Regions from separate parts of the Qipengyuania sp. Mu-71 genome, predicted to be linked through region 1. Evidence: predicted binding sites of a transcription regulator. Region 1 holds the regulator's gene; the other holds the start of a gene.

Region 1 (4,416 bases):
TGCGGAGACCGGGCGGGCGGTCGCCTATCGCGTGAACCTGCCGCTGGCGAAGGACCGGCCCGGCTTGCGCGAGGGCGCGCGGGTGCGGCTGTCGGCGCGGCTGATGCCGCCGTCCCCGCCAATCGTCCCCGGAGCGTATAATTTCGCGCGTCGGGCCTGGTTCGACGGGCTGTCGGCTACGGGATCGGTCGTGGGAGAAGTCGAGCTGGTCACGCCGCCGCCGCAGTCGCGCCTGACCGTGGCCTCTATCCAGCGGCGGCTGTCGGCGCATGTGCGCAGCCGGCTCGACAGCACGGCGGGGGCGATTGCCGCGACACTGGCGAGCGGCGACCGCGGCGCCATTCCCGAACGCGACGAGGAGGCCATGCGCGACGCGGGGCTGACCCATCTGCTGTCGATCAGCGGGCTGCATGTCAGCGCGATCATCGCGGCGAGCTATATCGTGGTCCTGAAGCTGCTGGCGCTGTGGCCGTGGCTGGCCCTGCGGGTGCGGCTGCCGCTGGTCGCTGCGGGTGCAGCGGCGCTGGCGGGGATCGCCTATACGCTGCTGACGGGCGCGCAGGTGCCGACCGTGCGCAGCTGTATCGGCGCGTTGCTGGTGCTGGTTGCGCTGGCCTTGGGGCGAGAACCGCTTTCGCTGCGGATGGTCGCGATTGCCGCAGGCGTGGTGCTTGCGCTGTGGCCGGAATCTTTGGTCGGACCGAGCTTCCAGATGAGCTTTGCGGCCGTCATCGCGATCGTCTCGCTGCACAATGTCCAGGCGGTGCGCGATTTTCTCGCGCCGCGCGAGGAAAGCGGGCTGCGCCGGTTCCTGCGGCGAACCGCGATCCTGTTCCTGACCGGACTGGTCATCGAACTCGCGCTGATGCCGATCGTGCTTTTCCACTTCCATCGTGCGGGCGTTTACGGCGCGGCGGCCAATCTGGTTGCCATTCCGCTGGTGACCTTCGTGTCGATGCCGCTGGTGGCACTGGCGTTGGCGCTCGACCTGATCGGCGCGGGTGCGCCCGTGTGGTGGCTGGTCGGGCATTCGCTCGACCTGTTGCTGGGTATTGCGCATCTGTTTGCCGAGCAGCCGGGTTCGGTCAAGCTGGCCCCGCGGATCGGGATGGGTGCTATCACGCTCTATCTGTGCGGCGCGCTGTGGCTGGCGCTGTGGCAGGGCAGGGCGCGCCTGTGGGGGCTTGGGCCCGTCGTGATGGCTGCCATCCTGATGATTCAGGCCCCGGTGCCCGATATCCTGATCACGCGCGACGGGCGCGATATCGGCATCGCAAACGAGGCCGAACGGCTGCTGGTGCTACGCGATAGCGAGGGTGGATATGCGCAGGAGAACCTGCTCGAACTCGCGGGGACCGATCGGCAACCGCTGGCTATCGCGGAGTGGCCGCACAGCCGCTGCAGCGCCGAATTCTGTTCGCTGACCGTCACGCGCGAGGGCCGTGCCTGGTCGCTCCTGATCGCACGTAGCCGGGACCTGGTGGAGGAGCGCGCGCTGGCCGCAGCCTGCCGGAACGCCGACATCGTCATCGCCGATCGCTTCCTGCCCCGCAGTTGCCGCCCGCGATGGCTCAAGGCCGACCGGCGTTTCCTCGAGCGAGAGGGCGGGGTCGCGCTCTATCTGGGCGCACGGCGTATCGACACCGTGGCGCAGGATCAGGGCGAGCATGGCTGGTGGCGCGCGCCGGAGGACAGGCGCGCGCCCCGGGGTCAGTGATACCGGCGCAGCAGACCGGCCAGCTTGCCTTGCACCTGGACACGGTGCGAATCGTAGACTTGCGGTTCGTAAGAGCCATTGGCGGGGTCGAGGATGACGCGCCCGGCGTCCTTGCGCAGATATTTGAGCGTGGCTTCCTCATTGTCGACCAGCGCGACCACGATTTCGCCGTCGCGGGCGCTATCGGTGCGCTTCACCAAGGCAAAATCGCCATCGAAAATGCCTGCTTCGATCATCGAATCGCCCGACACCTCGAGTGCGTAATGTTCACCCGGGCCGAGCAGAGCGGCGGGGACCGGCATGCTCGACTGGCCTTCGATCGCTTCGATCGGCGCGCCTGCGGCGATACGGCCGTGCAGCGGCACATCGATAATGTCATTGGCCGGTGCGGGCGCGACGGGCTTGGGCGTGATCGCCGATACCACGGAGTCGTTCGCAGGGGCGGGCTGTGCCGCGCCCATCACTGCGTTCTCGGGCAGCTTGACCACTTCGAGCGCGCGCGCTCGGTTGGGCAGGCGGCGGATGAAGCCGCGCTCTTCAAGCGCCGAGATCAGGCGATGCACGCCCGACTTGCTCTTGAGGTCGAGCGCTTCCTTCATCTCCTCGAAACTCGGCGAGATGCCGGTCTCTTCCAGACGCTGCTGGATAAAGCGGATCAATTCGTGCTGCTTGGCGGTCAGCATTGTGCGAACTCCCGTATCGCCTGTTCACAAAGCTGTGAACGAATACGGAACAATTAAGCAACCTGATTCGCCAAGTCAAGCAATCCCGCCATTTTCGAGTGATTTACACAGGAACACTTGTTCCCGATTTGCTCCACCGTTGCTGCGTCAGCGGCCGAGCAAGGCGCGGGTCGCCGCGGCAACATCCGCCTGACGCATCAGGCTTTCACCGACCAGGAAGGTGCGGACGCCCGAACGCGCGAGCCGCACACAATCATCGTGCGTCGTGATGCCGCTTTCGCCGACCAGCAGCGCGCCTTCGGGTGCGACCGGGGCCAGCATCTCGGTGGTAGCGAGGTCAGTGGTGAAGCTGCGCAAATCGCGGTTGTTGACGCCGATCAGGCGCGACCTGAGCTGCGCGGCGCGGTCCATCTCGGTGCGATCATGGACTTCGACCAGCACATCCATGCCGTGGTCCAGCGCCGCCGCCTCGATCTCGGCCATGAGGCCGTCTTCGAGCGCCGCGACAATGATCAGGATAGCGTCGGCCCCGATCGCGCGTGCTTCGGCAACCTGCCACGGATCGACCATGAAATCCTTGCGCAGTGCAGGCAAATCACAGGCTGCGCGCGCGGCAACCAGGTAATCTTCATGGCCCTGGAAATAGGGCGCATCGGTGAGCACCGAAAGGCAGGCAGCTCCGCCCGCAGCATAGGCGCGGGCATGCTCTGTGGGTTGGAAATCTTGGCGAATCAGACCCTTGGAGGGGGAAGCTTTCTTGATTTCCGCTATCAGGCCGAAGCCGTCCTGCTGTGCCCGAGCGAGGGCAGAATGGAACCCACGGGGCGCCGACTGCTCCTTCGCGAGCGCTTCGAGATCGGCGAGCGTGTGATCGCGCTTGCGTGCGGCCACCTCGTCGCGCTTGGTCGCACAGATTTGTTCCAGCTTGTTCATGTCAGGCGGTCATCGCGATCCAGTTTTCGAGCAGCGCCCTGGCCTTGCCCGAGTCCAGCGCTTCGGCAGCGATCTCCGCGCCCTCGGTCCATTCGTCGGTGCGACCGGCGATAATCAGCGTTGCCGCCGCGTTGAACAGCACCGCATCGCGGTAGGCGCCCGGGCTCCCGCCGAGCAGCGCCTCGAGCGCGCGGGCGTTATACGCCGGATCGCCGCCGCGGATCGCCTCGACCGGGGAATGCGGCAGGTTGGCTTCCACCGCGACCACGCGGCGCATTTCGAAATCATTGCCCTGGACATCGGCCAGTTCGTTACCGCCGGCGAGGCTCAGTTCGTCGAGTCCTTCGTCTCCCGAGGCAATGAAGGTGCGCTCGGTTCCCAGCTTGGCCTTTGCCGCGGCATAGATGGGCACATAGGCGGGCCGGGCGATGCCAATCAGCTGGCGTCTGACGCCAGCGGGGTTCGACAAAGGCCCCATCAGATTGAAGATCGTGCGCACGCCGAGCTTTTGCCGGATCGGCTGAATGCGGCCCATCGCAGGATGGTGGTTCTTGGCGAACAGGAAGCAAATTCCCAATTCGGCCAAAGTCTTCTCCGCGCTTCTTCCCGCTGCTTCCATGTCGAGACCGAGCGCTTCGAGCGTGTCGGCGGCGCCCGCCTTGCTGCTGGCCGCGCGATTGCCATGCTTGGCCACGGGCACACCGCAGGCGGCGACCACCAGGCTCACTGCGGTGGAGACATTGAGCGTGTGATGGCCATCGCCGCCCGTGCCGCAGCAATCGACCGTCCCCTCGGGGGCAGCGATCGGGATCAGCCGTGCCCGCAGCGCGCGCGCCGCGCCGGCGATTTCGTCGGAGGTTTCGCTGCGCGCCGACATGTCGACCAGGAAACGCGCGATATCCTCGTCGCCCGTCTCACCATCGAGGATCCAGCCAAAGACCTCTTCGGCCTCGGCCTCTCCAAGGTGTTGCCTGGCGTCGGGGAGCGTCTTCATGCGGGGACCTTGGCGGGAATACCGCAGAGGGCGAGGAAATTGGCCAGCAAGGCATGGCCATGTTCGGTCGCGATGCTTTCGGGATGGAA
Region 2 (4,416 bases), 640 kb from region 1:
CGCGACCGCCTCGAACAGCGGGCTCGACCTGAGGTGGGAGCAGCAGGCACCCGACGCGCTGGGGATCGGCAAGCGCCCCGTCGCCGCCGGACGCGGGGCGGGTGGCCATCTGTTCGATATCGTGCCCGGATCGCCCGACGCGTCGATCCTAACCTACCGCATGGCCAGCCCCGAACCCGGTGTGGCGATGCCCGAACTGGGCAAGGCGACGGTCGATGAAGACGGGCTCACCATCGTGCGCCGCTGGATCGAGGAGATGGCCCCGTGAAATGGTTCTGGCGGATTCTGGGCGGGCTGGCGCTCGTCCTATTGGCCGCGTTCCTGGTCCTGCGCGTACCCGATACCGATGCGGGCGCCATGTATGCGAAATACGGCACCCCGCCATCGCAGATGCTGGGAATCGACGGGACCCGCCGCGTACATGTCCGCGACGAAGGTCCGCGCGATGCACCGGTTGTCATCCTGCTGCATGGCTCGAATGCCGATCTCCACACCTGGCAGGCCTGGGCCGACGCGCTCAAAAGCGACTACCGCGTGATCCGTTTCGACCAGCGCGGGCATGGGCTGACCGGTCCTGCGGCCGATGGCGATTACGCGCTCGATGCCTTCGTGAAAGATATCGACGCGGTCGCCGACGCGCTCAATGTCGAGCGGTTCACGCTGGCGGGCAATTCGATGGGCGGGGCCATCGCCATGGGTTATGCTGTCGCCAATCCGGACCGGCTCGCCGGGCTGGTGCTGGTCGATGCCGCCGGTGCGCCGGTCGAGCGCGACGGTGGTGGCAATCTCGCCTTCCGGCTGGCCGCCATGCCCGGTGTGGGCAATGTGATGAGCCAGCTGCTGCCGCGTTCGCTGGTCGAGCGCAGCCTGTCGCAAAGCGTCTCCAACCAGGCGGTCGTGACCCCCGGCACGGTCGACCGCTATTGGGAGCTGGCCCGCTATCCCGGCAACCGCAATGCGACGCGCCAGCGCTTTGCAACCCCGCGCCGGAATTTCGACGCTGCGCAGATCGCGGCGGTGACGGTTCCCACGCTGGTGATGTGGGGCGAGGAAGACAGCCTGATCCCCTATGAGGCGGCCGGTTGGTACATGGAACACCTGCCCAATGCGACGCTCGCGAATTATCCCGGCGTGGGCCATATCCCGATGGAAGAAGCGCCCGAACAAAGCGTTGCGGACCTGCGGATCTGGCTGGCCGAAGTGCTCGCCTCGCAAGATGTCGCGGACGAAGGAACCGCCTCGTGACCCGCCCGTTGTAAGGCCCTGATACGCGGGCACACCGCGATCGTGCGAACATCAGGGCGGAATAGGGGACAAACGGTTGCGCAAGCTTGGCATTATCGGGGGGATGAGCTGGATCTCGACCCGCGCCTATTACGAACGGATCAACAAATCGGTGCAGAAGCGGGCGGCCCCCTTGGCCAGCCCGCCGCTGCTGATCGAAAGCCTCGATTACGCGCCCATCGCTGCGGCCAAGAATGCCGACGACTGGGACGCGATCGCCGCCACGCTGGTCGAATCCGCGCGGCGGCTCGAAAGCGCCGGGGCCGAAGGCCTGGTGATCGCGGCCAATGCCATGCACAAGGTCTATGACCGGCTGACCGAAGCGGTCTCGATCCCCGTACTGCATATCGCCGACAGCGTCGGCCAGGCGATGGAAGATGCCGACTGCAAGAGCGCCGCACTGCTTGGCACGCGCTTCGTGATGACCGAAAGCTTCTATCGCCAGCGGTTGGTCGGCCACGGCGTCGATCTGCTCCCGCCCGATCCGGGTGATGTCGAACTGGTCGACGGGATCATCTACAAGGAACTGATGCTCGGCCGCGTGACCCGCGATGCAGAGCGTGCGCTCAAGACGATCATCACGATGAAGGAAAAGGACGGCGCCGAGGCGATCGTGCTGGCCTGTACCGAGCTCGAGCTGGTCGTCGACACCGACGCCAACGTGCTGCCGGTCTACGATTCCACCGATATCCACTGCCGCGCCGCGGCGGACTGGATCCTGGGCTGAATCCGCAAACCCGCGAACCCGGCTGTCCGCGCGCACATTCTGCCGAAAACCCGCCGGGTTCGCCTTTCGTTCACGTTGTCGCCCACCCGGCGCTGACCTAAGCCTCGGCGGGCATGCACACAGCCCCCTACGCTTCCGATCCCGCCGCCAGCCGCGGGCGCGAATTCACCGAGGAACGCGAGGGGTCGCGCGGCCCGCGCAGCGAATTCCAGCGCGACCGCGACCGGATTGTCCATTCGATCGCCTTCCGCCGCCTGCGTTCCAAGACGCAGGTGTTCGTCTCGCCCGATGGCGACCATTACCGCACCCGCCTGACGCACAGTCTCGAGGTCGCGCAGGTCGGCCGCGTGCTCGCGCGCGAGCTGGGGCTCGGCGAGGACCTGACCGAAGCGCTGTGCCTGGGTCACGACATCGGCCACCCGCCCTTCGGCCATGCGGGCGAGAAGGCGCTTGAAGAGGCCATGGTCCATGCCGGCGGCTATGACCACAATGCGCAAGGCCTGCGCACGCTCGCGCGGCTCGAAAGCCCCTATTGTGACCACGACGGGCTCAACCTCACATGGGAGACGCTCGAAGGGCTGGCCAAGCACAACGGCCCGGTCGCCGCGCCGAGCTGGGCTTTGGCTGAAATCGACCGCGCGTTCCCGCTCGACCTGGCTACCTGGCCCTCGCTCGAGGCGCAGGTCGCGGCGGTCGCGGACGACATCGCCTACGACAATCACGACATCGACGACGGCCTGCGCGCCGGCTTCCTCGAACTCGACGATCTGCTCGCGCTCGACTGGCTGGCCGATCAGTGGCGCGCGGTGGAGAAGCGCTTTCCCTTCGCCCCGCGCGATCGCCAGCTGCGCGAACTGGTCCGCACGCAGATCGGGCTGATGGTCAACGACGTCCTCACGCATACGCGCGAACAGGTGCAGGGCATTGCCAGCGTCGACGAAGTGCGCGGCGCGGGCCGCCAGCTGGCCGGGTTCTCGCCCGCGATGGGTGAACGCGAACGCGTGCTCAAGCGCTTCATGTACGACCGGCTCTATTATCACGAGGAACAGCTCGCCACGGCCGAACGCGCGCGCGACGTGATCGCGCGGCTGTTCGCGGCCTATCACGATGACCCGCGCACCATGCCCGACGACTGGCTCGCCACGCTGCCCGCGCAGGAACCGCAGCGCAGCCGCCATATCGCGGACTTCATCGCCGGGATGACCGATCGCTATGCGATCACCCAGTGCAACCGCATCTACGGCAGCACGCCCGAAGGGCTGAGCAATGTCTGACGCGGTTCGCATCGCCCTGATCGGCGCCACCGGGCTCGTCGGTTCGAGCGTGATCGGGCAATGCGTCGGGCGCGAGGACCTGCGCCTGACCGGTATCGCGCGGCGCGAGGTGGCGCTGCCGCGCGGTATCCGCATGGAGCTGTTCGTGGCCGAGCCCGCCAAATGGGGCGAGGTGATCGAGGCGGTCCGGCCCAAGGCGATCATCTGCGCGCTGGGCACGACCTGGAAGAAGGCGGGCGCGGACGAGGCGGCGTTTCGCGCGGTCGATCAGGACCTCGTGCTCGACACCGCGCGCGCCGCGCGCGAACTGGGGGTCGAACGCTTCGTCCATATCAGCTCGGTCGGCGCCGATCCGATGGTGAAACCGTTCTACCTGCGCGTGAAGGGCGAGGTCGAGCGCGAGCTGACCAAGCTGCGCTTCAACCGGCTCGATATCCTGCGCCCCGGCCTGCTGCGCGGCACGCGCGACAATGATCGCCGACCTGCCGAGCGGTTGGGTATCGCCGCAGCGCCGGTGGCGAACCTGCTGCTCCATGGCAAATATCGCCAGTATCGTGGTATCAAGGCCGATGTCGTTGCACGCGCGGCGCTGGCGCTTGCAAAGCGTGCCGCCCGCGGGCGCTTCGTGCATGATAACGACGCCATCCAGCGCGCGGCGCATACGCTGCCGCAAATCGAACATGAGGTGCTTTGATGTGGGATACGGCCTTCGGAACAGCCAATGCGCTCGCCATGATAATGTGGGCCGGATTGATCCTGCTGCCGCGCTGGCCCGCGCTGCTGGCGGCGGTGCTCTATGCCGGGGTGGGGCTGCTGTGCCTCGCCTATACCGTCGGCCTGATCGGCATCCTGACGAGCGCCTTCGACCCCGTTCCCCTCGGCTCGGGTGAAGCCGCCAGCATTTCGACGATCGAGGGCGTTCGCGCGATCTTCGCCAGCGATGGCGGCGTGACCGTCGGCTGGATCCATTACCTTGCCTTCGATCTCTTCGCCGGTCTGTGGATTGCGCGCGATGCCGATGCCAAGGGCTTTTCGCGGCTGCTGCAGGCACCGATCCTGCTCGCGACCTTCTTTGCCGGACCGCTTGGGCTGTTCCTCTGGCTGGCCATTCGCGAACGCCGCGCGCGGGCC

The links. Region 1 encodes LexA, which represses DNA repair genes until DNA is damaged. Its sites were predicted from a motif close to GTTCCNCNCTTGTTCT; they were not measured.
Region 2: a site for LexA is predicted at 2,069-2,084, ahead of V6B15_RS08910 (deoxyguanosinetriphosphate triphosphohydrolase). Genes of this name have one in related genera too.

What each region holds. Positions count from the first base shown of each region.
Region 1 is NZ_JBAJHR010000001.1:1,160,322-1,164,737, forward strand. It holds gene V6B15_RS05750 (ComEC/Rec2 family competence protein) at 1-1,717, shown strand, start outside; gene lexA (transcriptional repressor LexA) at 1,711-2,400, opposite strand; gene trpC (indole-3-glycerol phosphate synthase TrpC) at 2,548-3,333, opposite strand; gene trpD (anthranilate phosphoribosyltransferase) at 3,335-4,327, opposite strand; gene V6B15_RS05770 (anthranilate synthase component II) at 4,324-4,416, opposite strand, start outside.
Region 2 is NZ_JBAJHR010000001.1:1,796,427-1,800,842, reverse strand. It holds gene V6B15_RS08925 (SO2930 family diheme c-type cytochrome) at 1-268, shown strand, start outside; gene V6B15_RS08920 (alpha/beta fold hydrolase) at 265-1,245, shown strand; gene V6B15_RS08915 (aspartate/glutamate racemase family protein) at 1,322-2,011, shown strand; gene V6B15_RS08910 (deoxyguanosinetriphosphate triphosphohydrolase) at 2,125-3,285, shown strand; gene V6B15_RS08905 (NAD(P)H-binding protein) at 3,278-3,979, shown strand; gene V6B15_RS08900 (ABA4-like family protein) at 3,979-4,416, shown strand, end outside.